Regions from separate parts of the Arthrobacter sp. B2I5 genome, predicted to be linked through region 3. Evidence: predicted binding sites of a transcription regulator. Region 3 holds the regulator's gene; each other region holds the start of a gene.
What was found. The regulator HrcA, encoded in region 3, represses chaperone genes, less so after heat shock. The targets are predictions, from matches to a motif close to TTNGCACTCGNNNNNNNCGAGTGCNAA.
Positions count from the first base shown of each region.

Region 1: a site for HrcA is predicted at 3,912-3,938, ahead of QFZ60_RS05695 (FmdB family zinc ribbon protein). Genes of this name have one in related genera too.
Region 2: a site for HrcA is predicted at 5,224-5,250, ahead of QFZ60_RS03060 (Hsp20/alpha crystallin family protein). Genes of this name have one in related genera too.

Region 1 is NZ_JAUSYF010000001.1:1,184,958-1,191,975, reverse strand. It holds gene QFZ60_RS05725 (CBS domain-containing protein) at 1-347, shown strand, start outside; tRNA gene QFZ60_RS05720 (tRNA-Ala) at 393-465, opposite strand; gene QFZ60_RS05715 (hypothetical protein) at 595-1,518, opposite strand; gene QFZ60_RS05710 (GNAT family N-acetyltransferase) at 1,624-2,244, opposite strand; gene galU (UTP--glucose-1-phosphate uridylyltransferase GalU) at 2,249-3,154, opposite strand; gene QFZ60_RS05700 (5-formyltetrahydrofolate cyclo-ligase) at 3,262-3,882, shown strand; gene QFZ60_RS05695 (FmdB family zinc ribbon protein) at 3,993-4,268, shown strand; gene QFZ60_RS05690 (RcpC/CpaB family pilus assembly protein) at 4,410-5,153, shown strand; gene QFZ60_RS05685 (DUF4011 domain-containing protein) at 5,180-7,018, opposite strand, start outside.
Region 2 is NZ_JAUSYF010000001.1:651,509-658,526, reverse strand. It holds gene QFZ60_RS03085 (low molecular weight phosphatase family protein) at 1-264, shown strand, start outside; gene QFZ60_RS03080 (LCP family protein) at 382-1,533, shown strand; gene QFZ60_RS03075 (LCP family protein) at 1,568-2,701, shown strand; gene QFZ60_RS03070 (histidine phosphatase family protein) at 2,846-3,637, shown strand; gene QFZ60_RS03065 (NAD(P)H-hydrate dehydratase) at 3,606-4,538, shown strand; gene QFZ60_RS03060 (Hsp20/alpha crystallin family protein) at 4,732-5,154, opposite strand; gene QFZ60_RS03055 (hypothetical protein) at 5,392-5,589, opposite strand; gene QFZ60_RS03050 (FAD-dependent monooxygenase) at 5,736-7,018, opposite strand, start outside.
Region 3 is NZ_JAUSYF010000001.1:1,994,409-2,001,426, forward strand. It holds partial or broken gene lepA (translation elongation factor 4) at 1-304, shown strand, start outside; gene hemW (radical SAM family heme chaperone HemW) at 330-1,559, shown strand; gene QFZ60_RS09540 (DUF4870 domain-containing protein) at 1,689-2,099, opposite strand; gene QFZ60_RS09545 (DUF3097 family protein) at 2,252-3,103, opposite strand; gene hrcA (heat-inducible transcriptional repressor HrcA) at 3,277-4,290, shown strand; gene dnaJ (molecular chaperone DnaJ) at 4,379-5,506, shown strand; gene QFZ60_RS09560 (16S rRNA (uracil(1498)-N(3))-methyltransferase) at 5,509-6,288, shown strand; gene QFZ60_RS09565 (GerMN domain-containing protein) at 6,275-7,018, opposite strand, start outside.

The DNA of each region.
Region 1 (7,018 bases), 810 kb from region 3:
CCGCCCGGAAGATGAAGGATCTGGACGTTGGAGCCCTGCCAATCTGCGGTGAGGACAACCGGCTTAAGGGCATGGTCACTGACCGCGACATCGTCATCAAGTGCTTCGCCGAGGGTGGTGACCCGCGCACGGCAAAAGCCGGCGACTTTGGTCAAGGCAAGCCTGTGACCGTCGGAGCGGATGACTCAATCGAAGAAGCCATCAGGACAATGCAGGATCACCAGGTTCGCCGGCTGCCGGTTATCGACGGCCATGATCTGGTCGGCATCCTCACCCAGGCAGATGTCGCCAGGAACTACCCGGAAGACCGGGTTGGGGAACTCGTCGAACTCATCTCGTTCTACTAAGCCTTGCGGAGCGCAACCACGCAAACTGCCGCAGCTTACAAACCGTGGAGCTAAGGAGATTCGAACTCCTGACCTCTTCGATGCGAACGAAGCGCTCTACCAACTGAGCTATAGCCCCGGAAGCGGCCGAACCCTGCATTGTGTTCCAGGGTGCCTAACCGGTGTCCCTAGGCTACAAATTTTCCCGGCCCAATGCCAATTGACACACTGACCAGCCGCGCGGAAGCTGCGGGCCGCCGTCGGGCCTTTATGCGCGGCGGCGCTGAAGAACGTCGTCGAGGTTGCTCAGCGCGCTCTGCCCCTTGGCCAGCTGCTGGTCACTCAGCTGCTGTGCTTCCGCGGCCTCTGCTGCCTGGACCCCGGCAGCCCCCTTCTTCAGGGACGGCTTGCCAACCGCCTTGGGCGCGTCAGGAAGTTCCAGCGGCTGGGGCTCAGGGCGCTTCGCCTTGGCGGCCTCCACGTAAACGGGCTTGGGGACTTCCACGGGCTCCCAGGGGGTTCCCGCCGGAGTGGCCGGAGCCGCCTGTGCAGCACTGGTGTCACCGGCAGCCACAGCGACGGCGAGGGCCGCTTCACGGAGCTCAACAGCAGTCAGCCGCTTGATTTTGGCCTCGCCTGCCTCGGCGTCGAAAAGCGGGCTCTCCGGCCTGGCCGGCGCAGCCTCAGGCTTCGGCGGAATCGCTTCACCCATCTCCGGACGGCGTGCAGGTGCACTCATGGCGGAGCGGAACGCCGCATCGACTTTTGCTTTACGGTCCCGGACGGCGAGGAAACGCAGCAACGCCACAGAACCAACGGTCAGCACCGTACACAGGAGCGGAAGGGCGGCAGTACCAATGCCGAACGCTGCCAGGACACCCGAGATGAACGCAGTCACCAGGGAGAGCAGCCCCACAAGGGCCAACGCGGTCCGCCCATAGCGGATGCGGAACTGGGCCGGAGGCTGGGTGCTGGCAGTGCCGGCACCGGATGCCGGGCTCTTCCTGGTTTCCATGGCTTTCTCCTGCTGGGCGGCGACGTTCAAGACCAGGCCGGTGGGCGGTTCCGGCCCCTCATCGGCGGGGGCGTCTGCCCGGAATTCGCCGGCGGGCTGGAACTGGTGCCTGCGGTTCCGGAGGACGTAAGGGGCAACCCAAACAATCCAGAGCGCGACGGCAACCACAAGGATCACTGAGCTGCTAAGGGGGAAGTCCACACTCAAAACCGTATGAGCATCATGCCTGCTCAGGCCGCATTACCGGCGGTGTGTCGTCCCGCCACCGGCAAACCGTTTGATTTATGACCGGCGCGAGGCCAGCCAGGGACTCAACAAGCCCTCCGGGACTTCTTCGGCGGTGAGGGCGAACGATCGGTGGTCCGCCCATTGGCCATTTATGTGCAGGAAGCGGGGCCGGTACCCCTCGTCCCGGAAACCCAGCTTCTCCACCACCCGCAGGCTGGGCCCGTTTTCAGGCCGGATGTTGATTTCCATCCGGTGCAGGCCAAGGGCACGGAAGCAGTGGTCGGTCACCAGCGCCACGGATGTGGGGGCTATCCCCCGCCCTGCCCGCGCCTGGTCCACCCAGTATCCAAGGGTCGCCATCATGGCCGAACCCCAGACAATCGAGGACACGGTCAGCTGGCCCACAATGGCGGGGCTCCTGAGCCCCGGCCGCCACTCGGTAATGAGGAAGGGCAGTGCCGTGGCCTGGGCGGCCTGCGCTTTGAGCGACCGGACCATGTGCCGGTAATCCGGCAGCCCCCCGGAAGGATCGGGGTTGGAGGCCTCCCAAGGCTGCAGCCACTCGCTGTTCCGAGAGCGCACCTCCATCCATTCCTGTTTGTCGCGGTACCGGATTGGCCGCAGGACCAGATCGCCGCACTCGAGCGTGACCGGCCAGATGGGACCACTGCGCATGGCGCTACCGGGAAAGGTCCGCGGTGAAACCCGGCAGCCATTCGCGCAGGCCCGGGCCCAGGTCGTCGCTGTCGATGGCGAGCTGTATGCAGGCCTTGAGGTAGCTGAGTTTGTCGCCGGTGTCGTAGCGGCGCCCCCGGAAGACGACGCCGTACACCCCATGCCCCGCACCGTCACCGGACGCAAGTTCCTGGAGGGCATCCGTCAACTGGATCTCCCCGCCCCGCCCCGGCTCTGTGTGTTCAAGGACTCCGAACACGGCTGGGTGCAGGACGTAGCGCCCAATCAGGGCCAGGTTGGACGGCGCTTCCTCCGGGGAAGGCTTCTCCACCAGGCGGTTGACGCGGACGTAGTCTTCCCCGTCGATCTCCTGGATGTCGGCGCATCCGTAGGCACTGATCTGCGAGGGTTCCACTTCAATGAGGGCGACGACGGACCCTCCCGTTTTCGCCTGCACGTCGACCATGGTGCTGAGCAGTTCGTCGCGGGCGTCAATCAGATCATCGCCCAGCAGGACGGCGAACGCTTCGTCGCCCACGTGCTGTTTTGCGCGGAGCACCGCATGGCCCAGACCGTGAGGGTCGCCTTGCCGGACATAGTGGATGTCGCCAAGCTGGCTGGCTGCCTGGATGGACGCAAGCTTCTCCGTGTCCCCTTTGTCCTGGAGGGTGGACTCAAGGGACGGAACACGGTCAAAGTGGTCTTCCAGGGCCCGCTTGTTCCGGCCCGTAATCATCAGTACGTCGTGGAGGCCCACGTGGACAGCTTCCTCCACCACGTACTGGATGGCAGGCTTGTCAACGACGGGAAGCATTTCCTTGGGCATGGCTTTGGTGGCAGGCAGGAACCTGGTGCCCAGGCCCGCGGCGGGAATGACGGCTTTGCGGACTCTGGGGTTACTGGTGTTCACCGGACTAATCTAACGTCAGTCAAGCATTTCAGTAACCACCGGCGCGGCAGGCCCGCATGCGGGGCTTGAAAAGTCCCCGGAACACCGGCCAATGCAGGAAGGACACCATGCTGCAGGAGACCGACGCGGTCAAGGACGACATCAGGGCGGCACACCGGCGACGACGGGCAGCCCTTACGCCGGCGCAGCTGGAAGCGGCGGGGGCGGCGCTGGCTGCCCATGGGAAAGAATGGGCAAGGACGGTCACTGGAGATCGCCCGGGTATTGCCTGCGTCTACCTGGGCGTGGGACACGAACCGCCCACACTGCCCCTGATTAACGCCCTGCATCACAGCGGGCACCAGGTGCTGCTTCCCGTGTGCGAGCCCGGCCGGGAATTGAGCTGGGTGTTTTGGACGCCGGACACCGGCTTCGAACGCAGCAAATATGCACCAATACTGGAACCCGCTGGGCAGCGGCACGGGCCGGACACAGCCGGCGGTGCAGCAATGCTTTTCATTCCGGCCACCGCGGTGGACCTCGCGGGCAACAGGATCGGCCAGGGCGGCGGGTACTACGACAAGTTCTTGGGGCACCTCGCCACGGCAGGGAAGGAAATTCCACTGGCCGCTGTTATCTACGACGATGAACTGCTGCCCGCCGGCCGGATTCCGGCCGAGGAGTTCGACCGGCCGGTCCCGGCCGTCCTGGCTCCGTCCGGCTACCGGCCCTTGGCGGGCAGCGCCTAAGCCCGGGCCGTCCGGACGCAGTGATAGAATTAGCACTCAGGCCCTGCGACTGCTAACGGTTTACCCATGGCAGCACGGGACCTCTCGTTTGCCCAAGAGGAGGAGCACCAGTGCCAACATATGCTTACGCCTGCAAGGATTGCGGCCACGCCTTCGACATTGTCCAGTCGTTCTCGGACAGCAGCCTGACGTCCTGCCCTGAATGCCAGGGCACGCTGCGCAAAAAGTTCAACAGCGTCGGTGTCGTCTTCAAGGGCTCGGGCTTCTACCGCACCGACTCGCGCGATTCCAAGGGCAGCTCCGTTTCGCCCGCACCGGCCGCGGCTCCGGCCACGCCTGCTGCCGCCCCCGCCGCTTCGGCGCCGGCAGCAGCTGCCGCCAGCTAAGCAACCAAGTCTTTACGACGACGGTCTTTACGACGGCGGCCGGGCGCTTGCCACGCGGGTTCAAGCAGCGTCCGGCCGCCTTTGTCCACATAGCAGCCGTCCTGGCTCCCCTGCCGGGGCGGCAGCAATTAGCGTGGGCGCATGCCCATACTCCCCCGCCGCCGTGACAGCCTCCGGTTTCCCGGGAACACCCACAGTGCCGGCAGCGCGCATCAGCTCGGGCGCCGGCCCGGAAACCGCCCCCTGCATTCCCGGTTTGCCGGCTGGCTAAGCCGCAACCGGCGCCTCGCGGCGGCACTGCTTTTATGCGCCGCTGCAGCAATCGCGGTCCAGCAGCTCACTCCTGCCCCGCTCTCCACTGTGACTGCGCTGGCCGCTGCCCGGGACCTGGCCGCCGGAACCGCTGTAACAGCGGCCGATCTGGACCGTGTCCAGGTGCCTCCCGGAATGGTGGCCGACGGCTTCCTCCGGGACGGCGCCGCAGCCACGGGCAAGCAGCTCGCGGCTCCGCTCCGGAAGGGCCAGCTCCTCACCGATGCCCAGCTGCTGGGCCCCGGGCTCCTGGCAGGGACGCCGCCCGGTTCGGCGGCGGTTCCCCTGCGCATGGCGGATGCCTCGTCCATCCAGCTGGTCTCCCCCGGCCAGCTGGTCAACGTGGTGCTGACATCCGCCAATGGGTTCGACCAGCAGGGCCCCTCCGAAGTGTTGGCGTCGGCCGTCCCCGTGCTGTGGACCTCGAATAAGGGCGGCCAGACCGGACAATGGCTGGGCACCACAGAGACGGATGGACTGATCGTGGTGGCAGCCACAGCGGAACAGTCATCACGCCTGGCCGGGGCCTCCACCCAAGGCAGGCTGTTCTTCGTTCTGGTGGGGCAGCCATGATCCGCGGCGCCGCTGGAATGCGGTGGTCAGCCCCAGTGCGGCGGCTTCTGTTCCTTCAGCCAGGTGTCGTGGTCGTCCTCGCGGTCACCCCAGCTGCGCGCGTCGTCCTCTGCCGCCTTGCTGGGGAGAATCTCCCCGTTACCGCCCGACCCTGCCTTGGCGGCGGTGGGATCAGCGGGAACGGCAGCTGCTGCTCCGGTCCCGGGCTTGCCCTGGCTGTCGGTCCCGGTCTGGTCATTTTCGTTCTGGTCGTTTTCGTTCCGGTCGTTTTCGTTCTGGCGCATATCTTCCTCGGGCCTCTTGTTCCCAGGCCTGTCTTCTGTTGTCATCGCATCTGTTTCCCGCGGATCCTGGACCCGCCTGCCTTGGCTGCCCTCTTCCTGCCGGCGGCTTCCATCGCTGTTTCGGTTTCCACCGGCCTCGGATGGCAGGTAGGAGACACCGGCAGAGGGCGTCCCGTCGATTCCATGGAGCGCGTGGTTGAAGTCGTCGTCCAGGAACCCGGTGGAGGACGGACTCCGTCCCGGGAGCACCATCTTCTCAAGGCCAAGGTACCCCGCAATGCGGTCGGCGCAGGAGGAGGGGTCTGTGAAAACCTCAATGGTCCACAACGGCATGTACCGCCATCCCAGGCGTTCAAGCAGTTGCGGCCGCAGCCTGCTGCGCTCACGCACGCTCATGGTGCGGTACTGCGCAGTGCCATCGGACTCGATGGCTACGGGCCGCGGGAGGTCGATGTCGTCCTGGCCCATGGTGTTCAGGGGGTCCGCCGCGGCAACCACGTCGATGGCGCCGTCGTACTGGTGCCAGACCCTGGCGCCACGGGCCCGCAGCCTGTCCCCCAGGTCGGCCACCAGCGGATCCGCTCCCAGCGCCTGTTCACTGGCCGCGGCACGGGATGCGGGCGTGCCCAGATCTGTGTTGCCGGAAATTTCCCGGTCCAGCAGCGTGTAGAGGTCAACCGCCCCGTGCGTGAGCCGGGTCTGGTCCAGGTCCTCCGACCGGAAGCAGGTGAGGACGTGCATGGAACGCCGCGCCCGGGTCATCGCCAGGGCAAATTTCTCCCGGCCGCCCTCGGCGGACAGCGGTCCGAAGTTGTGCAGTGCCCGGCCGTGCGGGGTCCGCCCGAAACCCGGCGAGAAAATGACGTGATCGCGGACCAGTCCCTGCGCTCGTTCCAGGTCCACCACCCGGAAGGACTCCGGGCCGGCGCCAAAGAAACCGGCCAGGCCCGGCTGGTTGGACAGCTGGAGCCTGATGGATTCACCAATCCTGGCAGCGTGCCGGAGGCTGGCGGTAACCACGGCCAGCGAGGTCCGGGGACGGAGGCGGGCATGTTCGAAGACCAGTTCCACCACGCGGTTGACTTCGGCAACCACGGACTCGACACCCTCGTGGTCGGCGCTGGGAAGGCCGGTGCCGTCGGGCAGGTATTCCACCAGCAGCGACCGGTCCAGCCCCGTGGCCGACTGGCCTTCGGGCAGCCGGCGCAGGCCGCCGTCGTAAAAGTTCTTGCTCAGCTGAAGGACCAAGTCCTCATCCACCGCCCGGTACACCACGTTGAGCCGCCATACCGGAAGCACGGCGGAGAGCGCGGTGAAGGCACTCTCCACCCGCTGGTGGGCGGACTCTCCCGGCGCCAGCCGCTCCACCCCAACGGTGAAGGTCCGCGGCGTGGCAATGCGCGAATCGCCGAAGGCGATGATCTGCCGGGCACGGGCGATCGACGGCAGGACGGCCTGCAGGGACGTCGCTTCCGCATCGAGGATCACGACGGCGTCGAAATGCTGTTCAGCCGGAAGCAGGCCCGTCATCAGGTACGGGCTGACGGACCATACCGGGACCAGGGTGCCGATCAGGTCCGG
Region 2 (7,018 bases), 1.3 Mb from region 3:
CTGCCCGCCGGCAGCGGGTCCGACGACGACACCCGGCTGGCTGCCAACGCGGCCTTGTGGCGTGCCTTGCCGGCCCGGGCCGCCGGGGTGCGGCACCTTTCGCTCCCCGCCGACTCCGCGGACAACGACATCGTGGACCCTTACCGCCGCGCTCCCGAGGTGTACCGCGAGATGGAGGACCAGCTGGCCCCCGCGATTGTGTCCATCCTGCGCCACGCCCGCCTCAACGCCCCGGTTCCCGGGACCGTGCCACAGTCCCGGTAGCGGAACGGCGTTACCGCAGCTCGCCGGCGGGACCGGGCGGGTAGCTGCGGAACAGACTGTGGTTTTTCTGTGGATTCCCCCGATGTACGGGAAATTTCCCGATGCTAATTTTCCGAAATGGGCATCCAGGCGAAGCTTCCCAGCACCAGCCCCGGCCGAACCGCACAGCGGTCCACCCGCCGTCGGCGTCCTTTGCGGACGATACTGCTCGTGCTCCTGACGGCAGCAATCCTGGTACCCGCCGCGGCCGGTGCCTACCTCTTCAGCCTGGGCCGGGCGTACGAGTCGCAGGCAAAAATCATCAACAATCCGTTCCCGCCTGAGTCCAACCGTCCGCAGGCGCGTTCCCAAACGCCCCCCGGAGAAGCAGCCGCCGCCGCGGGAGGCAGCGAAAACGGTCCTGCAGCCGGGCCGGCCGCAGCCGCAGCACCGGAAGCAATGGACGGGAAGGCCCTGAACATCCTGGTCCTGGGCAGCGACAGCCGCGGGGCCACTGTGGATGAGGCAGTCTCGGGGAGCAACTCCGACCAGCGGGCAGACACCCTCATGCTGGTCCACATCCCGGCGGACCGTTCGAAAATCTTCTCCATCTCGTTGATGCGCGACCTTTGGGTGGACATTCCGGATCGCGGCAAAGCCAAGATCAACGCTGCCCTCGCCTACGGAGGTGTGCCCCTCATGGTGCAGACCGTGGAGGGTTTGTTTGACCAGCGAATCGACCACGTAGCGATGATCGACTTCGAGGGCTTTGTTGGCCTTACTGATGCACTTGGGGGCGTGGAGGTGAACATTGCACAGCCCTTCGTCTCAGCCCATGACAAGTTCCGGTATTCGCGGGGACCGATGCTGCTGGACGGCAAGCATGCCCTTGAATTCGTCCGGGAACGTTATGCGTTCGCCGACGGCGACTACCAGCGGGTGCGCAACCAGCAGGCCTTTGTCCGGGCACTCCTGGCAAAGAATCTAAGCCCCGAGACACTGCTTAACCCGGTAAAGGTGCACAACGTAGTCAGCTCCATGGCTCCCTTCATCAGTGTCGACAGCGGACTTAATGCTGCTGCCTTGGCGCAACTGGCCGTTGAACTGCGCGATGTGCGGGCGGACGACATGGTCATGTTTACCCTGCCCACGCTGGGGATCGGAACCTCCCTGGACGGGCAGTCCATCGTCCTGCCCGATTACAAGGCAATCAACGGCATTGGCCAGGCCCTGGCAGATGACAGTTTGGACAAGTTCATGGCGGCCAAGGTGCCAACGGGCGGACACTGATCCCACCTGACACACAACGAGGTGGAGGAGCACTATGAGTACCCCTGCGGATTCTGATCCATCCGGGCCCGGCAGCTCCGGGAACCCCGGTTCTCACCGACCCGCTTGGCTTGCGGCGTTGGGCCGCCGCCGCTGGATCGCCGCGCTGGTGGTGCTGGCACTCGTGGTGGCCGCCGGAGTGGCGGTCTTCAGCCTGAGCCGCGGGAGCAAGGAGGCGCAGCCCGCGGCCACCCAAACCCAGTCGCCCAGCGAAACCCCCACGCCCACGCCGACGCCGACTCCCTCTGAAACACCCCCGCCGGCTCCCGCTCCCCCACCGCCGCCTGCCCCGATCCCTGATCTGCCTGCCGCTCCTATGAACATCCTGGTCATCGGCAGCGACATCCGCGGCGGCACTCCCGCGCGGGACGCCGCCGCCCACACGGCCGCCACCGGCGAACCCCAGGACCAGCGGGCGGACACCCTGATGGTGGTCCACGTCCCAGCCGACCGCCGGAACCTTTACCTCATCTCCATCAACCGGGACACCTGGGTGGACATCCCTAGCGTCGGCGGCGCCAAGATCAACTCCGCACTGCAGTATGGCGGGATCGACCTGCAGACCGCCACGGTGCAGCAGCTGCTGGGAATTACCATCGACCACACCCTGATGCTCGACTTCGGCGGGTTCAAGATCCTGGTGGATGGCCTGGGCGGCATCGACGTCAACGTGCCAATACCCTTCCAGGCCAGCGTCGAGACCCAGCATGTCTTCCCCCAGGGCATGAACCACCTGGACGGACAAGCCGCCCTGGAATTTTCCCGCGAGCGCTATGCGTTCTCCGACGGCGACTTCCAGCGGGTCCGCGACCAGCAGATCATGCTCCGCGCCATCCTTGCCCGCCTCACAGCCGGCGGCGCCCTGAACGACGTCAACGCGGTGCGGTCGCTGGTCGACTTCGCCTCCTGCTGCCTCACCGTGGACAGGGGATTTGATCCCGTCCAGGCAGCGATCCTGGCCTACAGCCTGCGCAACCTGGATGTGAACGCGATTGGCGGCATGACGCTTCCGACGGCGGGCTCCGGCTTCATCGCCGGGCAGTCCGTGCTGTTTCCCGATTACGGCGGCATTGCGGCTGTGGGCGCGGCACTTCGGGAAGGCCGGATCGGGGACTTCGCCAGGCCATAGGGGCTGACACCGGAACGATAGTTTCGGGTCGTCGGGTCGTCGCCGGGGCGCCGGCCGTTATCTTCCGCCGCACCATGGGTACGCCGTTGGTAGTGTTCCTGCATTCGGCACGGCAGCTCAGCATGGTGAGGACGGGGTGATTTTTTGAAGGACAGTACTTCGAACGACGACGGCCTGACGGAGGCGGTCCAGCAGGCGGGAGCGGTGGAGCTGCTGCTGATCCGGCATGGCGAGAGCGAAGGCAACGTGGCGGCCACCGAGGCGCGTGCGGCCGGCGTGGAGGTCATCGAGGTTCCCGCCCGTGATGCGGACGTGGACCTGTCCGCTACCGGAAGGGACCAGGCCAAGGCCCTGGGTGTTGCCTTGGGCCGGATCGCTGAGGAGTTCCGCCCTGACGCCGTGGTCTCCTCCCCCTACGCGCGTGCCCGCCAGACCGCTGAGATTGCGGTGGAGACAGCCGGCTGGCCGCTGCAGGTCCGCACGGACGAGAGGCTCCGCGACCGGGAACTCGGCATCCTTGACCGGCTGACGCGGCTGGGCGTGGAGAACCGGTATCCCGAGGAATCCGAGCGCCGGGACTGGCTGGGCAAGCTGTACTACCGGCCGCCCGGCGGGGAATCCTGGGCGGATGTTGCGCTGCGCCTCCGGTCCGTCCTGGCCGAACTGAACGGCGCGGGCACGGGCCAGCGGGTGATGCTGGTGTGCCATGACGCCGTGATCATGCTGTTCCGGTATGTGCTCGAGGGGCTGAACGAGAAGGAACTGCTGGACCTTGCAGCTACCGAGGCCATCCTGAACGCCTCGGTGACCCGGTTTGTCCGCCCCTCCGGCGCTGGGCCGTGGACGCTGGAGAGCTTCAACGTGGCCGACCACTTGGCCGAGCAGGGCGTCACCGTCACCGAGCATGCGGGAGACACCAGTGTCCGGCCGCGGTGATTCTTCCGGCGCCACCCTGGTGACGCCGTCGCTCCTGCGGGAGTGGCCGCTGCCGGCACCGGGTGCGGACAAGTATTCGCGCGGCGCGGTACTGGTGGTGGGCGGTGCCCGGGCCACCCCCGGGGCCGCCCTGCTGGCCGGGACCGCTGCCCTGCGCGCGGGTGCCGGAAAGCTGACCCTGGCCGTTGCCGAATCGGTGGCCGCCCAGATGGGGGTGGCAATACCCGAATGCGGTGCAATCGGCCTCCCGGAGACTGGGCAAGGATCGGTCAAGGCTGAGCTGGAGGGCATCTCCTCCTACCTGGACCGGGCCGACGCCCTGCTGGTGGGGCCCGGTCTCGATGACCAGGACCTTGCCGGTGAGCTGCTGGAGGCGCTCCTCAAGCGCGAGCGTAAGGGTGACGCGGGCAGCAAGGAGGGCGCCGCCGTCGTCCTCGATGCCTACGCGCTGGGCGCGCTGGTGTCCCTGGAGGACCAGCTGGACCCGTGGCGCGGCCGGCTCATCCTCACGCCCAATCCCACCGAAGCCGGGATCCTGCTGGGCCGGGACGCGGACCGCCTTGAGAAGGACCTGGCCGAAATCTCGGAGAGGTTCGACGCGGTGGTCAGCTGCCAGGGGCTGATCACCCAGCCGCCCGGGCTGGCCCCGGACGAAGCGGCACTGTACAAAATCACGACGGGGTACGGCGGGCTTGGCACCTCCGGCAGCGGGGACGTACTGGCGGGAGCCATCGCCGGGCTGCGGGCCCGGGGAACCAGCAGTGCCCAGGCAGCCTGCTGGGGTACGCACCTGCATGCAGCCGCGGCCGACCGGCTGGCCAGCCGGCTGGGGCCGCTGGGGTTCCTGGCCCGCGAACTTGCCGACGAACTCCCGCCGCTGATGCTGGAACTGGGCACCTGACCACTGACCTGCACGGCCCGCGAACACGGGCGCCGGACACGCGGGTGGCCCCCGGCCGAAGCCGGGGGCCACCGTGTCGGGAGGTCAGGGCCTAAGCTGCCGGTGCGCTGTTTGGCGCTGTGGCGTGCACAGAATGGCGATTCGCCCCAAAAAAGGCAGTCAACAGAAATGGCCACCTCCCGGTCTGTCAGGCCTAGGCAGCGATCTCCTGCTTTGCCCCCTTCGTTTCAATCTCGATCTTGCGTGGCTTGGCCTTTTCGGCCACCGGGATCCGCAGCGTCAGGACGCCGGCGTCGTAGCTGGCCTTAACGTTCTCGGTATCCAGGGTGTCTCCAAGGATCAGCTGGCGGCTGAAGACGCCGCGCGGCCGCTCAGCGGCAATCAGCTCGGTGTCCTTGCCCACGGGATCGGGACGCTCCGCCCGCACCGTCAGGACGTTCCGTTCAACATCCAGGTCCACCGAGTCCGCCGAGACACCTGGCAAATCGAAGGCCACGACGAATTCCTGGTCCTCGCGCCATGCATCCATTGGCATCGCCGCCGGGCGTGCAGTGGTTCCGAGGACTTGCTGGGTAAGCCTGTCCAGCTCGCGGAACGGATCAGTTCGCATCAACATGGCTGCCCTCCTCGTAAGAGACGGTCCAACATCCACGTCAGCCGATCTATATTGGCTGACATAGATTTTTTAGCACTGGGGAAGTAGGTCTGCAAGGGGTTCAAACGGGAATTTTTGAATTTTTTTTGAGCCCTCCGGTGCCCGAATCTCCGTGTTGGCCGGGACATGCAGAAGGGGCCATCCCGCGCCTGATGCTGCGCGGGAGGCCCCTTCCGGGTGCTTCCTGGTTTGCCCGGTTCAGTCCCTGGTGGGGTCCGGGCGAAGCGGTGCGGGCCCCGGATCCGGGACCGGCAGCGGGCCCGGGGGCGCCGGCGCGGGGAACGGGTTGGGGGACGGCGGTCCGGGCGGACGCGGCTGGGTGGGATCCGGCGATGTGGGCTCCGGACCGGGTTCGGGCGGAAACGGCTCGGGTTCGTGCACTGGCGGGATGGTCATGGAACTTCCCTTCTCACGCTGGGCGGATGTGCCTTGAACTGAACAGAATACGCCTGCGGCCCTCCGGCAACTACCCTCCCCGTCCCTGTTGCTCCATCGCCTATGGTCCCTAAACGCCGGTTTTGGGAGCAATAAGTGATGGAGCATCACGACGGCGGGAGGGCGCCCACCAGCCGCAGCCATGCGCCCAGCTGGGCCGGGTCCGCCTCCCCGCAGCGGAAGCCGACGTAGCCGTCGGGGCGGACCGCGACAACGCCGCGGCCGGGGTGGCTGTCGAGGCGGTGGACGTGCAGCAGGGCACCCCTTCCGGCCACCGGCTGCAGGCCGGGCACTTCATCCAAGGCGCCGGGGCCGGCGTCGCGCTCCAGCAACAGATGGATGCCGGGCACCGCGGTCAGCTCGTGAAGGCGGGCCGCCCGCCCGTTCACTGTAACGGCGGCGTCCGGCAGCCGCTCACCGGGCCTCGGCCACCCGTCCGTGCGGGGCGTTCCGTCCCTGGAAATGGCACTGGTCCGGTAGCGCACAAAGGGCTGGGCCAACAGCCGGATTCCCCGGGAGGTGAGCCACTGCCGGCGGAGCAGCAGCGGCAGGACCGGAGCGAACGCGGGCAGGAGGCTGCGGGCCAGCCGGGCCACCGGATGCGGCGAGGCTTCGCCGAAGAAGATGACATGCGCCAGCGCCAGCACCTGCCGGGCCGCGCGCCGCCGCTCCTGCCCGTAGGTTTCCAGCAGCTCCGGCAGCGGCCTTCCTGCCGTTGAGGCGAAGCCGAGCTTCCAGCCCAGGTTGAGGCCGTCCAGGATGCCGTTGTTCATGCCCTGCCCGCCGGCCGGGGAGTGGGCATGGGCGGCGTCGCCGGCAAGGAAGAGCGGATTGCTTCCGAACGTACTGGCCAGGCGGTGTTGCAGCGGCACCTGGGCCGACCAGCGCACGTCCCGCACAGCAGCGCCCAGCCCCGACTCCCGGAGCAGGCGGGCGACTTCCTCCGGTGGAACGGGCGGACCCGGCTGGCCGTAGCTGGCCGTGGGTTGCGGCAGCGCCGGCCGGGTGGCGAGCATGCGCCAGGTGGCCCCCTCGCCCAGCGCGAAGAGGAAGGCCAGCCCGGCTCTCCCGACCGCGACATGCAGCAGCCCGGGATCCAGGCGGCCGTCCAGTTCCACATCCGCGAGGACCGCTTCCACCCGGTACGGGCCGCCGCGCCACTGGGCTCCAGTGAAACTGCGGACCGTGCTGGACTGCCCGTCACAGCCGGCCAGGAACCGGGAGCTGTGGTGCCCGGAATGGTCTTGTGCATCATTGCCGCCAGCCCCGCGCAACTGCGCATGGACCATTCCAGTACCGGACGCCAAGCCTTCCGCCAGGCTGCGCTCACGTCCCAGGCCGCGGAACTCCACGCCCCAGTCCACCGGGACGCCCCGGGCTTGCAGCGCCT
Region 3 (7,018 bases):
GTACGCCTACGGCGTGATGATGACCGGCAAGCTCCGCGAACTCATCCCGCGGCAGCAGTTCGAGGTGCCCATCCAGGCAGCCATCGGCTCCAGGATCATCGCCCGCGAAAGCATCCGTGCCATCCGCAAGGATGTGTTGGCGAAATGCTACGGCGGTGACATCTCGCGGAAGCGCAAGCTGCTGGAGAAGCAAAAAGAAGGCAAGAAGCGCATGAAGATGGTGGGGACGGTGGAGGTGCCGCAGGAGGCGTTCATCGCCGCCCTGACCACCGACGAATCAAAGGACAAGGCCAAGAAGAAGTGACCACCGCGCAGTGGGGGACCCGCTGATGCCCAGCGTTCTTCCCCTCGGTGACCCGGCACCGTCGGACGGTCTGCTGCCTCCCCAGGCAGCGGAGGGTGCGGCGGACCGGGCGTTCGGCTTGTACGTCCACATCCCGTTTTGCGCTGTGCGCTGCGGCTACTGCGACTTCAACACCTACACCGCCACGGAACTCGGCGGCGGGGCCTCCCAGGATGCGTATGCCGGCACGGCAGCGGCAGAGGTGGCGATGGCAGCGAAGGTCCTCTCGGCGTCGGGCGTTCCTGCCCGGAAGCTGGGCACCGTCTTTTTTGGCGGCGGCACACCCACGCTGCTGCCCGCGGACGATTTGGCCATGATCCTTCGGGCTGCCATCGACCAGTGGGGCATTGAGGACGGCGCCGAGGTCACTACGGAGGCGAATCCGGATTCCGTCACACCCGAATCCCTTGCCATCCTGAAGGAAGCCGGTTTCACCAGGGTCTCCTTCGGCATGCAGTCCGCCGTCCCGCACGTCCTGAAGGTCCTGGACCGCACCCACACCCCGAGCCGGGTGCCGCAGGTGGTGCACTGGGCGCGCGAGGCAGGACTGGCTGTCAGCCTGGACCTGATCTACGGGACGCCGGGGGAGTCGCTGGCCGACTGGCGCCACTCCCTGGAGACCGCGCTCTCCTACGGGCCCGACCACATCAGCGCGTACGCGCTGATCGTCGAGGAGGGCACCAAGCTGGCCGCGCAGATGCGCCGGGGCGAGGTTCCGGGAATCGACGACGACGACCACGCCGACAAGTACGAGCTCGCCGACCAGCTGATCACCGAGGCCGGACTTGGCTGGTACGAGGTCAGCAACTGGGCGCGGACTCCGGAGCAGGCCTGCCGCCACAACCTGGCCTACTGGCGCGGTGACGACTGGTGGGGAATCGGCCCCGGCGCGCACTCCCACGTGGGCGGGGTCCGCTGGTGGAACGTCAAGCACCCATCGGCCTATGCCAACAGGCTGTCCCAGGGCCTTTCGCCCGCCGCCGGCCGCGAAACCCTGGACGCGGAAACCAGGAACATGGAGCGGGTCATGCTGGAAGCGCGCCTGCAGTCCGGCCTGGACCTCTCAACGCTTAGCGCCGGGGGACGGCACGAGGTGGCCGGGCTTATCGCCGACGGCCTCGTGGATCCTGCCGCTGCCTTCCACGGCCGACTGGTCCTGACCTTGAAGGGCAGGCTGCTGGCAGACGCAGTAGTCCGCCGGGTCCTGCCGGACTGACCCCAAAGGGCTGGGCCCACGCCCGTAGGGTTCCCTGGCTGAGCTTGCGAGGCTAGGGTGCCGGTGGGTGGGCCCACGCCGGCAGGGTTCCCTGGCCGAAGCGAAGCGAGGCTGGGGTGCCGGCGGGGATTACTTGATCCAGCGCAGGTTGTACTGGTAGCGGTGCGGCTGGCCCCGGTTGACGTGGATCCCGGCTGCGACGGAGAAGCACGTGAGCGCCACCCAGATCAGTGTGGCAATGACCGCGAAGATGTTCCCGACGTACGGGATGAACACCAGGATGTTGGCCAGCACGGCGGCAATGGTGGGTGGCAGGCTGAAGTTCAGCGCTTCCTTGGACTCCTGGGCGGTGAACGGCCCGCGGTCGCGGAAGATCAAATAGATCAGCAGCGAGGGGATGCAGCCCAGGATCCCGCCGAAGTGCGCGAGTGTTGCCCACTGGCGGTCTTCGCTGGCCGTAAGCGGCAGGGCATTGGCGGGGACGCCATGGTACTCGGAACGGCCCTGGCCATCCCTGTGATCACGTGCGTTTTCTGCCACAGTCTGTTCCTTCGAAGGTGCAAGTGGTGCTGGGTACGGATTCCGGCACATGCAGAGCGTGAAAACGCGTGCAGTGCCGGAAAAATGCTGCGGTGCCTCAAATAAGGAACCGCACTACCAAGAATACTGGGTCGCGGGCGGCCCGCCGCCCTTCAGGGCACGGTCAGGAAATCGATCACTTCTTCAACCCTGCCCAGCAGGGATGCTTCGAGGTCTGCATACGTGCGCACGGCGCCCAGCAGTTTCTGCCACCCAAGGCCGATATCTTCCTTGCTCGCGTGGGGCCAGCCGAACGCCTTCAGGATCCCGGTTTTCCAGTCCTGCCCGCGGGGGACGGCAGGCCATTTGTCGATCCCAAGGACAGCGGGCCGGATCGCCTGCCATACGTCCACGTACGGGTGTCCAACAATCAGGACGTTCCCGGCGGCACCCGGGGAGGCCATGACGGCTTCCGCGATGCGGGACTCCTTGGAATCGGGAACCAGGTGGTCCACCAGGACGCCGAGCCGCCGGCCGGGCCCGGGGCTGAAGTCCGCCACGGCTGCGGCGAGGTCGTCAATGCCGTGCAGGGGCTCGACGACGATGCCTTCCACCCGGAGGTCGTCTCCCCAGACTTTTTCCACCAGTTCGGCGTCGTGCTTGCCTTCCACCCAGATCCGGCTGGCTTTGGCTACCTGGGCCCGCTGCCCGGCCACCCGTACCGATCCCGAGGCCGTCCTGCCCGCTGCCGGACCGGCGGCGGCAGGCCGTGGCGTCGGCGGCATCAGCCGGATGGGCTGGCCTTCAAGGAGGAAACCGAACCCAAGACGGAACGAACGGGACTTTCCCCGCCTGTCCTCCAGCGCCACCACATGCATCCCGCCGGATTTCTCCACACGGGTCACGGCACCCACCCAGCCGGACTGCACTTCCTCGAGCACCATTCCGCGCTCCACGGGAACCTCGGGCAGTTCCGTCCGCGCGGGAGCCGATATGCCCCGTGGGCCCCAGTTCTGGTAATCCATGGATTCGATCCGCCTAGCGCTAGGTCCTCAGCCCCGGAATTTCGCCCGGAGCGGTACCAATGCTAACAACGGGCCGAGGCATAATAGACTGTTAGCACTTGGGCATGTCGAGTGCTAACAGTGGGTTGCATCGGGAGGGGCATGCGCCCCGAACCATGGGATGGAGGTGGAGAGTGAGCGAGCCACGCAAGCTGGAAGTACTGCGGGCCATCGTGGAGGACTACGTCCACTCCCGCGAGCCGGTTGGGTCAAAGGCCCTGGTGGAGCGGCATCATCTTGGTGTTTCCAGCGCCACCATCCGCAACGACATGGCTGCCCTGGAGGATGAGGGGCTGATCACCGCCCCGCACACCAGCGCCGGCCGGATTCCCACCGACAAGGGCTACCGGCTTTTCGTCGACCAGATCTCCGCTGTCAAGCCGCTCTCCGCCGCTGAACGCCGCGCCATCCAGTCCCTGCTCGAAGGCGCGGACGATCTCGACGACGTGCTGGAGCGTACGGTCAGGCTGCTGTCCCAGCTGACCAACCAGGTTGCCGTGGTGCAGTATCCACACCTGAGCAGGGCACTTGTCCGCCATATCGAATTCGTCCTGCTCGCCCCCCGCAAGGTCCTTGTGGTCCTGATTGCCAACAGCGGCAAGGTGGAGCAGCGGGTGATCGACGTCGGGCAGGACCTCGGCGACGACGCGCTGGCTGAACTGCGTACCCGGTTCCTTGGTGCGCTGGGGGGAACACCGCTGAGCCAACTGGCCCAGGCGCTGCCCGCCGTCGTGGCCGCAGCCCCGCACCAGCAGCGGCAGGCGGCACACGCACTGGCGCTCGGGCTGGAGGGCCTGGCGCAAAACAGCCGGGAAGAGCGGATGGTCATGGCAGGCACCGCCAACCTTGCCAGATCCAACGTGGACTTCCCCCTCAGCATCGGCCCTGTGCTTGAGGCGCTTGAGGAGCAGGTGGTGATGCTGCGGCTGTTGAGCGAAATGGCCCAGGACCACCGCGGCGTCGCTGTCAGCATCGGAAGGGAGAACCCGTACGACGGCCTTGCCGAAGCTTCCGTCGTTGCCACCGGTTACGGTCCGGACAGTGCCGCGAAAGTAGGGATCCTCGGGCCCACCCGGATGGACTATCCCACCACCATGGCCGCCGTCAGGGCAGTGGCGCGCTACCTTTCCAGGATTTTGGGGCCCTGACTCTTAGCCGCCGGAGCCTGCTCCGGCCGGAAAGCAAGAGCCGGGCCGCCCCATTGAATTGCAGTACAACAAGGAAGAGATACGTATTTTGAGCAGCCACTATGACGTCCTTGGAGTCTCACCCGAAGCTACGGGCGAAGAAATCAAAAAGGCCTACCGCAAGCTGGCCCGCACCCTTCACCCTGACGTAAACCCCGGCGCAGACGCGTCAGAGCGGTTCAAGGCCGTAACCCACGCCTACGAGGTGCTTTCGGATCCCCAGAAGCGCCGGATCTATGACACCACGGGAAACGAGAACGGCACCGACAACGGCTTCGGCGGAGCAGGCTATGCAGGCCAGGGGTTCGCGTTCCAGGACATCTTCGACACCTTCTTCGGCGCCGGCGGCACGTCCGGTCCGGCCTCACGTGTCCGGCGCGGCCAGGACGCCCTCATCAGCGTTCGGATCGACCTCCGCGATGCCGTGTTCGGCGTCAACAAGAAACTCGAAGTGGACACCGCCGTGGTCTGCCCCACCTGCGACGGGTCCTGCTGCCGCCCCGGCACCCATCCCGAACGCTGCGACATCTGCGGCGGCAGCGGCCAGGTCCAGCGGGCCGTCCGCTCCATCCTCGGCCAGGTCATGACGGCCGCCCCCTGCGGCACCTGTGAAGGTTTCGGCACGGTCATCAAGGACCCCTGCAACGAGTGCAGCGGCCAGGGCCGTATCCGCAGCCGCCGCTCACTGACCATCAAGGTTCCCGCCGGCGTGGCCACCGGAACCCGGATCCAGCTCTCCGGACAGGGCGAAGCCGGCCCCGCGGGCGGTCCGGCCGGTGACCTCTACGTGGAGATCCGCGTCAACAACGATGCCACCTACGTGCGGGAAGGCGACGACCTGCACGCCACCCTGCACATCCCCATGACGGCGGCTGCCCTGGGCACGGACGTCAGCCTGGAAACCTTTGACGGCACCCAGGAGATCGACGTCAAGCCAGGAACCCAGTCGGGGGAGATCATCACCCTGCGCGGCCTCGGTGTCACACACCTCAGGGGATACGGCCGCGGCGACCTGAAGGTCCACCTCCAGGTGGACACTCCGGCCAGGCTCGACCCCGCACAGGAGGACCTGCTGCGCCAGCTGGCCAAGCTCCGTGGCGAACAGATCACCGAGGGCAAGCTTGCCGCCAGCGGCGGCATGTTCGCCAAGCTCCGGGACCGGCTCGGTAACCTGTAGCGGTGAGCAACCCCGTCTTCTTCACAGCCGCCGGTTCGCTGGACGGCATGGCTGCCGGTCAACTCTTCGTCCTCGAAGGGACGGAGGCGCGCCATGCCGTCACCGTCAAACGGCTGTCCCCAGGCGAAGCGGTGGACATTGTTGACGGCGCCGGCACCCGGATGACCGGGAAAGTCGTCTCTGCCGCCCCCTCCGGCCTCGAGGTGGAGTGCGGGACCCTTACCGTGGAAGACAGGCCGGACATCCGGCTGGTGCTGGTACAGGCCCTGGCCAAGGGCGACCGCGACGAACTGGCCATCGAGACGGCCACCGAACTGGGCATCGACGCGGTCGTACCCTGGCAGTCCGAACGTTCCATCGTCCGCTGGAAGGGTGACCGTGCCGCCCGGGCGCACGCCAAATGGGAGTCCACCGTATCCGCGGCCGCCAAACAAGCCAGACGTGCCTGGATTCCCGAGGTGCGGCCTGCCGTCGACACTGCAGGGCTTTCGGCTGCCGTGGAAGCGGCGGACCTTGCCGTCATCCTGCACGAAGACGCCGTACGGCCGCTGCGCACGGTCTTGGAGGGATGGCAGTCGAGTGCTGGCGCGGGACCCCGTGAAATTCTGCTGATCGTCGGCCCGGAGGGCGGCATCAGCCCGCGCGAAGTAACCAAACTCTGCGATAAAGGCGCCGTGACCGCCCTCTTGGGGCACCATGTCCTGCGGTCCTCCACCGCCGGGCCCGCCGCCGTCGTGCTTGCCAGTGACGTCCTTGGCCGCTGGACGGCTACCGGACCCTAAAGGACCTGGTGTCCTCGTTCCGGTCCGGTTCCCCGCCGGAACCGGCCTGGGCCACCCGCAGCACGTAGTCGCCGGGCGGAAGGTTCAGGGCCAGCGTGAAGACCCCGGCCTGCCCCTGTTCCGCCCCCGCCGTGGTTTCTCCGGTGAGGAAAGGTGCCTTGCTGCCTCCATCCGGTGACTGCAGGATCTGCCAGCGGAGCTTGGCCCCCGGGGACGTGCTGCGGCCAGTGATCTTGACGCTGCCCCCCGCAACGTCGGCGCTCTCCTGCGGGTCAATGATCCAGACCGGGGCCACCAGGCCGGCGGCGCGGGTCATCAGCGCGCCCAGCTGGACGCTGCCAAACGCCACGTAGTCGGTGTGGCCGTCCACAAGGATCCGGACCCGGATCTGCTGGCCCGTGTCGATCAGGCCCGAACTGGCGGCCGCGGCGGTTGCCGTGTAGATCAGTTGCTGGATGGCGCGGGCAGCCATGTCCGCGTCAAGATTGCTGTTGAAAGCGTCGGCGGAAACATCCACCGTGATGACGTCCTTGCCCGAAATCGAGGTGGCCAGTTTGTCCGGGTTCTGCCAGGGCGTGAAGAAGTCAGGGTCCAGCGGCTTCTCCGACATCATGGCCCGGAGGGCGCGGGTGACAGGGTTCTCCTGCTCCGGGACATCGCGGAATTCGCGGTAAAGGAAGATGTTCCCGCCGCTGCGGCCGATCCAATAGACCGGGGCCTTGTTGGAGGA